Regions from separate parts of the Sutcliffiella sp. NPDC057660 genome, predicted to be linked through region 3. Evidence: riboswitches for the same ligand, from Rfam matches in the RefSeq annotation. Region 3 holds a riboswitch; each other region holds the start of a gene.

Region 1 (3,151 bases), on a different contig from region 3:
ATATATTTGTTTTGGGTCACGGTCATCTTTCACTCTCGGCATTTGCCGCAAAAGCTTTTCCAGTTGTTCTTCCTCCATATGCTGTTTATGACGCATTACTGTTCCCCCCTTTCTCTTGGAGTTCTTCCATATGAGCCTTCAGGACCTTTAAAGCCCTATGTTGAGTCGTTTTCACCTTACTTTCCGTCCACCCCAATATTTGGGCTGTTTCTTGGATCGATAAGGCTTGTATGTACCGCAGGACGAGGACAAGACGATGATCCACCTTACATTTATCCAGACACCGGTACATTTGTTGAACCTGTTCATTTTGTAAAGCTATCTCTTCAGGCAGTGGTGCATGATCTTTTACCTGTTGTGTGCTCCAGTCAAAAGTTTCAAGTAGTTTACTTTTCCAACCCTTCTGCTTTCGGAAAGAATCAATCGCAACATGCTTGGCGATCGAAAAAAGCCAAGTCTTCTCGCTGCTCTTTCCTTCAAACCGATCGTAAGAACGCAAAACCTTTATATAAACTTCTTGAACGAGGTCCTCGGCATGCTCTTTGTTTTTTACCATATAAAATAAAAACTGAAAGACATCATGGTGATATTTTTCATAGAGCTCTTGAAAAACCGTATTCATCCTTTCCCTCCGTTCATTAGATTAGTCGTATACTATATTAAAAAAGTTACATTACAAATATATGACAAAAGTTACAGTTTGGCTATATTCTTTTAGGAATTTTCAGGAAAATATTCATAGTATTTTTGAAGGTAATCTTTTTTATATTTAATAGGAAAATCAGTCCATATTGTTTTATTATAATGGAGGGTCAGTCAACTTTGTAGGGGTCTTTGAGCACCTTTTTTGTTTGGTTTTGTGGAATTCTGGGACAGGTCAGTTCAGAAGAAGTGGACGGAAATGGAACAAGATGGTTCGCCTTACCTCCAAAAAAAAGAAGCCCTTTTCAAGGCTCCCCTTCTGTTCATTGAAGCATATACGCCGCCCGTTCCTTCAGCAGCTTCGATAACACTGGAAATAGTATAATGAAAAATACAACATTCCCAATCGCATGGTTCACATCGAATGGAATTCCTGCCAAATAGTAAGGCCAAAACAGCTTGCCAACTACCAAACGTTCAAGTGACATGACAAAACCATACAAAAGTCCGCAAACGCCTGCATAGATTGCCAAAATGACGACAGGTGTCTTATGGAACCATTTGCCGATCATTCCGCTCATCAACCCGATAATCGACCATGCAATGATCTGGGTGACCGTCCATGTGCCGCTTCCGAGCACCATATTGGAGGCAATCGTACTGCCGCAAGCCAGAATCAATCCTGTCACCGGCCCCATCCAAAATGAACAGATGATGATGATTGCTGTAACAGGCTGAACATTAGGAATGGAGGCGAAAGCAATCCGCCCCACTACGCATAAAGCGATGAGCACCCCTAATAAAGCAAGCTTTTTAGTAGGCATAAAACTATTCCCACTTTGCATAGTCGAAGTGTACAACATCATCTGCCTTGAGCACGTATTCTTTTGCACCGACCATGATTTCTTCCTCATTCACCTTATATGTCCAGAAATAGGAGTTGGCTGTATCCGACTCTACCCCATCAATCCCAACGATAAATTCCTTGGTATCGTCCAGGGTCAATTCGAAGTTACGTTCCATGACTTCCATCAATGATTCGCCTTCTTCAAATTCCAGAGTTTTCTCACTGATTACATCTTCTCCATCCTTTGTCAGCTTGATGGTCGTTTCGAGCTGGTCCTGCTGCTTCTCCTCTACCGGCGCTTCTGTTGAGGAGTTGGAGTTCGTATTATTTCCCCCTGATGCGCATCCTGTCAGTGCCAATATAAATGCTGCTAATAGTGTCAGTAAGAATTTCTTCATGTGTCATTTCCCCTTATGTATGTAGTAGGTAAAACTGCAAGATGGTTTGTTCATCCCCCCGCTGGAAAAATAAGTCCCCTCTTGTTGTTAACTCACTTCTGAAGCAAACAAAAAAACCTCATCCAATATGAAGGATGAGGTGTAAACGGCATAAAAAGCACGTATAAATAAACGCCGTCTCTCTCACTCAACCCCCGAAGCATTGAAACTAAGTTTAGACAATTGGCAGGTCTACTGACTCATGCTTCACCCTACTTTGAGCCTTCCCATATGGCAGCCTGATTTCTCAAGCCGGATCATACAGTGGTTATCTCATTTCGTCCACATTTACAGTTGCGGGGACAGTTTTGGTCTTTCACCAAATTCCCTTTTAAGTCACCGAGGTGACACCACATCTTCAAAACTATTCAATTAACTAGCTTTCATATTACACAATATGTCCCTTGCTGACAAGAAAATGTTTCATACTAAACAAGATTATTCGCTAATGTTAAACATATTACCTCATTGTTCGTGGAATAAACAGGGAAAATGTCGTTCCTTCATTCCATTTCGAATGAACGGAGATCTGGCCATTATGTGCTTCGACAATATTCTTTACAATGGCAAGGCCGAGACCTGTCCCTGCTCGTCCTCTTGTACGAGCTTTGTCCGCTTTATAGAACCGTTCAAACACAAACGGCAGATCCTCTTCAGGAATACCGTGGCCGGAGTCTTTTACATCCATTTTCAAACCTAGATCCGACAAATTGACTAAGATCGTAATTTTTCCGCCCTTTTCCGTATGACGGATCGCATTGTCAACGAGATTGGTCAAAACCTGTTCCATTCTATCTACATCAAATGCGATTTTGCCTTGTCCAGTCATCTCGTAACTTAGACTGATGTTCTTTTCCTTTGACAGCACCTGAAACTTGCGAATTATTTTTTCCACAAACACTGCAACATTAGCTTCTTCATAGTTCAGTAAAATATGGCCTGCTTCCATTCTCGCAAGGTCTAGAAGATCGTTAACGAGTCTCCCCATGCGCAACGACTCATCATAGATGACAGATGCAAGCTCTTTTTTCTCCTCATCCGTTCCTGCAATATCATCGACGATTGCTTCACTGTATCCCTGCAGCATGGAAATCGGTGTACGCAGTTCATGTGATACATTCGCGATAAAATCCTTGCGGAGCTTATCGAGCCTGCGTTCTTCCGTCATATCCCGGATAACGGCAACCGCCCCGCGTATATGTGTCTGGCTGTATAGGGGACTCAT
Region 2 (3,151 bases), on a different contig from region 3:
TTCCAAATGATCATCTCTTCATTTTTCGGGACTTCCTCCAACCACCGCAGCCCAAAACCATTTTCCAGGACAATATGGAGGACGGTAGTGATCGGAATGGTTACACTACTGCTTAATAGACCAAGGAGGGCTGCACCAAGTACAAACCCTCCACATCCTATATAGAGCCAAACGAGCTTATTAGTTAAATATTTCCGGATAAACGATTTTTGCAAGTGTTTCCACCCCTTCAATTAAACGAGGACCAGGTCTCGTTACCATATCGCTATCCACATCATGTACTTCTCCAGATTTTATTGCAGGAACCTCGGCCCAGCCATTACGTGCCATCACCGTTTCCTTTGGACTTTCCACATAGTATCCGTACGTGGTGACAATCACATCAGGATTTAATTGAACGATTTCTTCTTCGGTCATCTTGACCCAGCCTTCTTGGTCGCCTGCTGCATTTTCTGCTTGGATGGATTCCAGCATTTCATGCATAAACGTTCCTTGGCCTGTTGTGAAAATATCCGGAGCCGGTGATACCTCGACCCACACTTTCTTTTTATCCGTTACAGATTTTGCCTTTTCCTTCACCGTTTCAAGACGTTCTTTCATATCGGAAACCAGCTCTTTGGCCTCAGCCTTCTTACCTGTAGCAGTACCGATCAGATCGATTGTTTCGTAGACATCATCAAAAGAAGTCTCACTGCCAATAACAATGACCGTAATACCAGCTTCTTCAAACTGGGACAATATTTCAGCATGCGTTTCCAAATGATAGTCCGTCACAAGGGCAATATCCGGTAGTAGTGTAAGGATACGCTCGACATTCATGTCCTGCGCCCCAACTTTCTCTATTTCCAGTGCTTCTTGTGGATAGTTGCAATAGTCGGAAACCCCCACCATTTTATCGCCTAATCCTAATGCATAAGAGATTTCAGTACTGCTGGCCTGTAGGGAAATAATAGATTCCGGTTCCGCTTCGATGACAATTTCCTCGCCGGTTTCATCTTTGATGGTGACAGGAAATTGCTTCCCTTCCGTTCCTTGCACTTCATTCGCAGCAGATTCATTTACTTCGCCACTTGACTGCTTGTTCGTATCAGTCCCATTCACTCCACATCCCGCTAAAATTGCCATTGTCATTATTAGCGTAATAATGCTCCACTTTTTCCATAATTGCTTCATGTTTTTTCTTCCCCTTTTTCTGCTTTTTTGGCAAATAAAAAAACGCTATCCAAAAGGAAAGCGTTGAACGTAAAAATGCACCTATATTCCCTGTCAATGAGACTGGCAAAATAGGAATGGTCTCTGAATAACCACGCACTTTAAACATCCCTTTCCTCGAAGGTGTTTAAAAACAACATAGGCAGGTCTCCTGACTTGCACTTCATCAGTCGGCTACTCCTTCCCATGCATCATCATGCAAAGTGGAGATACGTTAGCTTTCCTCAGCGCTTACAGTGGCGGGACCGTGTTGGACTTGCACCAACTTCCCTTTTCACCTTAAATTTCATTGTCATGAACATTTAAGGAACCTATTTGTCTTAATATTCGTTTTTTTATTCTAAAAGTCATTATAGTTTAACTTCATACTCTTGTAAATTTAATTTTTCCGCTTCAGGAGATGGTCGATTCCGATACTCCTGCAGCGGAAAAAGTGGCCATGTTCTTCAGGATCCTGGCTGAAGCCTCCACGATAGGATACGCGAGGGCAGCACCCGATCCCTCCCCAAGTCTCAATTCCAAATCAAGCAGTGGCCTCTTTTTCAGCAGCTCCAAGGCACGCCTATGCCCAATTTCCTTTGATTGATGGCCGATTATCAAATATCCTCTGATATGCTGGCACATTTCTACCGCTAATACCGCCGATACTGTACTAATAAATCCATCTATTAAAATTGGAATTCTCTTTTCGGCTGCAGCAAAAATTGCTCCTATCATTCCTGCTATTTCGAGTCCACCAAGCTTCGACAATATATCCAATGGATCTCCTGGATCAGGATGGCGATTTTCAATGGCTTGTTTGATCACCTGCTGCTTATGCTTGATCTGCTGCACGGATATTCCAGTACCTGTACCTACTATTCTCTCCAGATTATTTTCCCCGAGAAGCACAGATAGGATAGCACTGCTGCTTGTTGTATTGCCTATTCCCATTTCCCCTAGCAATAGACACTTTGCTCCCCGTTGAATCATATCATTTGCGACGTCCATACCCACTTGGATGGCTTCCAGCGCTTCATCCGGACTCATGGCATCTTCCTTTAAAAAGTTCCCTGTACCATAACGGACTTTTCTTGAGATGAGCCCTTCCCTTGCGATCTCACCTGCTACACCAATATCGACAATATCAAGCTTGGCTTCAATCTGTTTTGCCAGCACATTAATCGCAGCTCCGCCATTCAGGAAATTATGTACCATCTGGACAGTAACTTCTTGTGGATAAGCAGAAACTCCCTCTCCTGCCACCCCATGGTCCGCAGCAAATACGATCACACCAGGAGGAGAAACCGTCGGAAAACGGCTGGAAGTGATCTCCCCGAGCTGAATTGCCAATTCCTCCACCATTCCTAAGCTTCCGATAGGTTTTGTTAAGGTGTCTAAATAAGCACGCACCTCATTCCCAATATTTTTGTCAACTGGTTGTATTTTCTCACATATCTTTAACATGGCAGGCACCTTTCTGAAATTCCTTCATTTTTTGATAGATTGCATCCAATTGAATGTGTTCCCTCACAACATCCGCCAACCGGTCAAAGGATTCTTCTCTTTTTTTGGCAAAAGAGACCCTTTCGATTATTGGATCCAATCCTTTTTTAACCCTTAATTCATTTAGGAGGAACTCCCTGAACTCGTCGTTATGAAAAATCCCGTGAAAATAAGTCCCCATGATCAGCCGATCCTCACTCCATACTCCCTCTACCCTGTCGTCCAGTTCGATTAAATGATCACACCCTGATTCAAAATGCGATTCTCCCATATGTATTTCATAGCCGGAAACAGGAAATGTATTATCTTGAATTGTGATGACCCCTTCGGAGCGGATGGTTGTTTTATTGACCGTGATAGTGGTATTCATGGGAATAAACCCTAATCCCGGAGCCTGCTTAATAGGAGATTCAACTCCCAATACATCCTCGATTTCTTTCCCCAGCATTTGAAA
Region 3 (3,151 bases):
TAAATACCGCTATTGATTTCCGTGCAAGACTTCGCTTTCAGCGGGTGACCCGTGAGCCTCCTCGGCTTCGCCTGCGGGGTCTCACATTGGCCACTGCTCCCGCAGGACAAGGAAGGCTTCGTAAGCCATGCATCGCACGCAGAAAATGCTCGCATTTTCAAGGAGTCTTCGTCTTGCACTCCAATCAACCGCTAGAGTAATCTAAAACCTAAATGCATATTTTAATACTTTTAAAAAACCGAACTAATTTGAACGAAAACTCAAATTAGTTCGGTTTTTACTTAGGCTAAAACACTTTTGTCCCAGCCTCTTTATTATGCTTTTTCCTAGTCTATAGTTTGTGAAGCTTTCTTTTTCAGAATCAGTAGTGGGGCGTAAAGAATGAGAAACATGACGATAACCACCAATTCCAGCGAAAGGATGTACCATGGATATGGTCCGAGCAAATCGATGATGCTGGCATTTGAAGGTTTCCTGGCCAGAAACATATAGTTTCCTCCAGTTTGCTTATTAATAAAGAATACCAGGATGGCAATAAGCTGTAGCGCGCCAAACGCTTTCCACATGGATTTTATTGTAACAGACTTCTTTTCCACCCATAGCATATAAAAAACCGACAGGATGATGGCAATATGTGCCGCAAAGAAATGCAGAAAACGAAAGTGGGGAAAATCATAAAAAAGCTCTGGCGTAAGCAATGCCTGTAGCGCACCACCAAGTCCCAGGAAATATACCACTTCAAATGTCCAGGTTTGCCTGGTAAAAAGCATCCACATGCACAGATACAAGCTGATGGAGCATAGCTGAAAAGGGAGGGTGTAGCTTGTATTCCACATATCGGTCGTAATATACCAATAGTTCAGCCATGCCTCTGACAATAGAAGGCATCCAAAAATGACCCACCTAGCATACACATTGGTGTATTTTCCATTGCGTAGAAAGTACAACAGTAAAATGAGCGACAATGCGATAACCAGCGCTAATATATGGGACGATGACAAGAGTAGTGTCCCTTCCATTAGAGCATTCGGGTCAGTATATGAATCGACCACTTCTCACCACCGCCTTTCATGTTCATTTCTTCTTCCATATCTCTACTAAACCACGCTAAATTCCTGCTATCTTTTTTCCAGACGTTTCTTTTTGCGCTCTGAAGCACTGTTGAAAAGCATTTTTTCTGCATCTGTCACAGGAATTACTCCTGGAACCGGAGTTGGCCTTCCATCTTTTCCTTTTGCCACCATCGTCAAAAAAGATGTGGTGGTTGTCGTTTTTTCACCTGTTTCATAATTTTCATTTTCCACTTTTACAAAAATCTCCATGGATGTCCTCCCTGTGGAGGCCACTATCGCCTCGAGAGTCAGAATATCCCCGACCTTCGCAGGTGAAAGAAAAGTCACTTGGTCGATGCTAGCAGTCACAACTACGTTCCTGGAATGCTTCATAGCAGTAATTGCGGCAATTTCATCTATGTAGGATAGAATCACTCCTCCAAAAATGGTACCCATATGATTCGTATCCGGCGGCAGAACCAACCTTGTCTGTATGGTCCTTGATTGATCGGATGAAACGGAATTGTTGGTATTCATAAGTTAATAATCCTCCTCATTAGTAAAAAACAAGAGATGTTTGGTGTATCTAGCTGTTGATTGGAGCAATAGGCGAAGACTCCTGCGGGAGGCAGCGGTAGGCTGGAGACCCCACAGGGCGAAGCCCGAGGAGGCGCCAGCACCGCCCCGCGGAAAGCGCAGCCTAGTGCGGAAATCAACAGCGGTGTTTAAAAGTGCCAATTAAAAAAACTCACCCTGCAAAAGGATGAGTGAAAGACGGATGCAGAAAGAAGCCTTGATAAAAAAGCCTTCATTTCGATCCCTCGTTCTATCTCTCACCTCCCGAAGAAGATAGTACTTCATCAATCAGACAGGTCTCCTGACTTAGCTTCTCCCTAATCTAGCCCTTCCCATACTCAAAAGTAATAGTGGGTTCTCTATTTCGTCAGCTTTACAGTTGCGGGTACAGTTCTGGACTTTCACCAGATTCCCTATTAAGTGCGTGCACATCTAATTGATTGGATGATTAAATTGATATTGCCACTATATTCTACCATTAAACAATATCTTCTAGTAAATGAATATTCTGTAGATTTTCGACGCGTATTTTGAAGGGAAGTGCCTCAAAGAATAGTGCGATACCCCATACATGGTTCCATTGTCACAAAATAGTAAGAAAAAGAAGGTTGAGAAAAGGCTGTATTAGTGTGTATACTTAAACTTGCAAGTTTTTCTACCCCATTAACCGGGTATGTATTCCTAAATATAAATATGCAACATAAGTGAGGAAACCTATGTTCTATAAAACACTCATTCACCCTACATCAAAAGAATGGATTGTGCTCTTCCATGGATTTGGAGGAAACTACTCCATTTTCTACAAGCAATTGAAGCCCTTCCGTTCCGAATATAATGTACTTTTACTAGATTTACCGGGACATGGAAAATCTCCATATCCAAAAGGTGTGGATCTATTTGAGTATTCTTCCGATAAAACCCTTGAAATTCTGAATATCTTAAAAATAAAATCCGCCCATTTTGTTGGCATTTCACTTGGCACCATTATTATGCAGGAAATTGCGCTGCGCTCACCCTCTTCAATCAAGTCGATGATTTTAGGAGGCGCTACGCCAAAGTTAAAAAAATGGGGGGAGTTCCTTTGCCGACTTTCCGTCTTTTATCCACTGAGAAAAATGCTCCCTCATATGGTTCCTTATAGAATTTTTGCGAGAGTACTGTTACCAAAAAGCAATCACTCAGATTCCCGGAAAGCTTTCATCAAGGAAGCTTATAAACTCTCCAAAGAAGCTTATCTGGGGTGGGTATTATCCGGACTGAACGGGTACACCACCTACGATAGATTGGCTGAGACTGAAAACAAAATCCCGAAGCTGTATATATCGGGTTCTGAAGACCACATGTTCCTGGAAAGCACAAAGAAATATGCAGCCAACGAAGAAAACGCTACAATGGAAATCATCGAAAATTGCGGTCATGTTTGCAATATTGAAGAAAGTGAAAAATTCAATGATCTTGCTGTTTCCTTTATGAAGAGTGCAAACAAGGTGCAGATTACTGCATAGATGGTGATGAAGCTGAAC
Region 4 (3,151 bases), on a different contig from region 3:
CTATTTGATCCTGTAAGGCTCCCCAATCAAAAAGGTCATCTGTTTGGTAACCTCTTTTACTGAAATACTCTCCCGTATGCCAATCGGAGCCTTCAAATGCTGGGTATGCCCCTTTTTCCTTTGCTAAGGCTGCACTTGCCCCAATCGTATAAAAGGCGATTTCTCTATAGAGTGAGTCTGCAAATTGTACCGCATCTTCACTTTCCCATTTGATTCCCTCCAAGGCAAGAAGATGATGCCATCCGAATGTTCCCAATCCGATCGCACGGTATTTCTCATTGGTCAGCTTTGCTTGAAGGACCGGAATGTTGTTAAGATCAATGACATTGTCGAGCATCCGGACCTGAATTGCTACTAATCTTTTTAGGACTTTTGCAGGGATTGCCCGCGCAAGATTGATGGAGGAGAGGTTGCATACAACAAAGTCCCCTGGTGTCTTCACCGTCACTATCGCCCCGTCCTTTACAAATTGCTGGTTCGTGGTGGTGGCACTTTGGTTCTGGGTGATTTCTGTACAAAGGTTGGTGCAATAGATCATCCCAAGGTGATGGTTGGGGTTCGTACGATTGACCTCGTCACGATAGAACATAAACGGACTTCCTGTTTCAAGCTGGCCCCGCATGATGCTTTTCATGACATCGATGGCAGGCACCTTATCATGATGCAGGGAAGGATGGTGCACACACTCCCAATACTTATCACGGAAGCTGCCCTCGCCTTTTTGTTCATCAAAATAATCCTCGAGCGAATAGCCCATCACATTTCTTACTTCATGTGGGTCGAACAGGTACCAGTCGCCACGGCTTTCCACTTGTTCCATAAATACATCGGGAAGGCATACACCTGTGAATAGATCATGGGTACGCACCCGCTCATCGCCATTATTTAGCTTGCTGTCGAGAAAAGGGAATATATCCTTATGCCAGACATCCAAATATACAGAGATGGCCCCTTTGCGCTGTCCAAGTTGATCTACACTTACAGCGGTATTGTTCAACTGCTTCATCCAGGGAATGACCCCACTCGATACACCCTTAAAGCCTCGGATATCACTTCCTCGACTGCGGATTTTTCCTAAATACACGCCGATTCCGCCACCTGACTTTGATAGATTGGCAATATCTGTGTTACTGTCATAGATTCCTTGTAAACTATCATCCACAGTATCAATGAAACAGCTCGATAGCTGGCCATAGCTTTTCCCGGCATTGGAGAAGGTGGGTGTCGCGACTGTCATATACAGGTTGCTTAGTGCCCAGTATGCCTCTTTTACCAGGGCAAGACGATTGTTTTCTTCCTTGGCCATCAAGGTCATGGCAATAATCATGAATCTTTCCTGCGGAAGCTCCCACAGAGCCTTGTTGTAGCCACGGGACAGATAACGGTCTGCAAGCGTCTTGAGCCCGATGTATGTAAAAAGCTTGTCCTTTTCGGGATCGATGGACTTTTCCAATTCCTTTATTTCTTCTGTGCTATATGATTCCAAAAGTGCCCGATCAAAAATGCCCACTTCCACCAAGGAATGCAACAGGTAATGGAAATTATCATAGGGGGTATCAGTGCCTCGTGTCTTGCATGCTTCCTCGTATAATTGTTTCAAAAGGATCCGTTCCGCGACAAAGGTCCAATCCGGCTCACTCTCCGAAATGTAGCCAATCGCCTCCAAGGTTAGATGCTTATAGATTTCCGTATTTTGGTTTCCAACCAGCTTAGCTGCTTTTTCATTGAAGGATTCTGTTTCCAGGTGGGGGAACTCGTCCAATATACCAAGGATCCAATCCTTGCTGTCCAATGTCTTGTTCGTATTATTTAAAGTTGAAGTAATCATAAGCCGTTCACTCCGTTTCGCAATAATAAAAGGCTGTTTTCGCATGCATTGTTGCTTTTGACGTATCCCACGCAAACACGTAACATTACTTGCTTTCGTGCTCTTTTCCCATGTAGTATTATTTTCTTTTGAATAATACAGGGAAATATGCTGTAAAAAATCCAAATGCCGATTTTTTACGGACATAAGCAATACACTTTACGAAAAGAGCCTAATAAAAAAAATCCACCCAGGGCCTGAGTGGATCAAACGATATTAGAATACGACATGGAAAATACCTCCAACTCAATAGGGAAGGGGTATTGATTCATGCAAGCTTCTAGCACCGTTTCATCATCTCAACTCCCGAAGAATAAGAAACTAGATCGAAAAGGCAGGTCTCCTGACTTGTGCTTCTTCCTACATTGACCCTTCCCATATAAGAGCCGTTAAGCCTACTTATACAGTGGTGATTCAATTCGTCTGCACTTACAGTTGCGGGGACAGTCCCGGATTTTCACCGGATTCCCTATTAAGTCTCGTTAAAGACACCTTTTTCGCATTAATACTATATGTAGTTGTTTTGCATATTCAAATAACTGTATTTTGTGTTTTTTGATAAATCTATCATAATCCATCTTTAAGTATATTACAATCAAAAAATAAAAAAAGAGCTGCAACAACCGCGGCTCCTATTTGTTCAATTGGAAATCCTGGAGAATCTGTTCGATGGAACCTGTAATCTGGATATCTGTCAAACTCACCCCAGTGGAGATGAATTGCAGGCTGAGTTCCGGTCGTAACCCGGTAATGATCGGTGTAATCCCGATTAATTTCAGGGAACGGATAAGCAGATCTAATGTGTGCACTACCGTCTGATCCAAATTATATACGCCTGAAAAGTCAATAATCAACTTATTGATGGACAAGTTCTTGCTTTTCTGCAAAGTCTCTTCAATCAAGATGCTTGCTCTTAGCTCATCTATTTCCCCAACTAAAGGCAGAACCGCAAGACCTTCAAAAAGTGGCACGATCGGGATGGAAAGTCTGATGAAACTGGTCCGGGTATCCTGTATCTTCTGTTCGGTTGCAACAGTGAATGCATGGCTGAAACCATAGACGATGATATTGAAAATCTCATCAATGTGGATGAAAATTTCAGTAAGTTGATTGAGGTGAATGCCTTCTTTGGCACCTTCCTCCTGAATGAAGGTCCATAGTGCCCGCTTATACAGCGTCATATTGGATAATGCATTCTCCAAGGAGCCGCCAGCCTGAACAGACATGATCCCGACGGATTCACCCCAGTCTTTTGCCTCATCCAATAATGTATTCACCGGGTCC

The links. Region 3 has a riboswitch for cobalamin ahead of ACFVAD_RS04060 (acyl-CoA thioesterase). Riboswitches for the same ligand answer to the same signal wherever they lie in the genome.
Region 1: another riboswitch for cobalamin. It lies ahead of ACFVAD_RS09970 (DUF4430 domain-containing protein); the one in region 3 lies ahead of ACFVAD_RS04060 (acyl-CoA thioesterase).
Region 2: another riboswitch for cobalamin. It lies ahead of ACFVAD_RS11615 (ABC transporter substrate-binding protein); the one in region 3 lies ahead of ACFVAD_RS04060 (acyl-CoA thioesterase).
Region 4: another riboswitch for cobalamin. It lies ahead of ACFVAD_RS05305 (ribonucleoside-diphosphate reductase subunit alpha); the one in region 3 lies ahead of ACFVAD_RS04060 (acyl-CoA thioesterase).

The regions. Positions count from the first base shown of each region.
Region 1 is NZ_JBHVHV010000007.1:204,587-207,737, forward strand. Features, by position in the region: gene ACFVAD_RS09955 (hypothetical protein) at 1-96, opposite strand, end outside; gene sigX (RNA polymerase sigma factor SigX) at 86-622, opposite strand; gene ACFVAD_RS09965 (ECF transporter S component) at 966-1,466, opposite strand; gene ACFVAD_RS09970 (DUF4430 domain-containing protein) at 1,471-1,887, opposite strand; cobalamin riboswitch at 2,095-2,296, opposite strand; gene ACFVAD_RS09975 (ATP-binding protein) at 2,387-3,151, opposite strand, start outside.
Region 2 is NZ_JBHVHV010000009.1:40,719-43,869, forward strand. Features, by position in the region: gene ACFVAD_RS11610 (FecCD family ABC transporter permease) at 1-215, opposite strand, end outside; gene ACFVAD_RS11615 (ABC transporter substrate-binding protein) at 181-1,173, opposite strand; cobalamin riboswitch at 1,337-1,542, opposite strand; gene cobT (nicotinate-nucleotide--dimethylbenzimidazole phosphoribosyltransferase) at 1,606-2,658, opposite strand; gene ACFVAD_RS11625 (cobyric acid synthase) at 2,642-3,151, opposite strand, start outside.
Region 3 is NZ_JBHVHV010000003.1:165,708-168,858, reverse strand. Features, by position in the region: gene ACFVAD_RS04065 (YwaF family protein) at 327-1,052, opposite strand; gene ACFVAD_RS04060 (acyl-CoA thioesterase) at 1,119-1,589, opposite strand; cobalamin riboswitch at 1,903-2,079, opposite strand; gene ACFVAD_RS04055 (alpha/beta fold hydrolase) at 2,345-3,133, shown strand.
Region 4 is NZ_JBHVHV010000004.1:130,052-133,202, reverse strand. Features, by position in the region: gene ACFVAD_RS05305 (ribonucleoside-diphosphate reductase subunit alpha) at 1-1,828, opposite strand, end outside; cobalamin riboswitch at 2,184-2,378, opposite strand; gene ACFVAD_RS05300 (STAS domain-containing protein) at 2,500-3,151, opposite strand, start outside.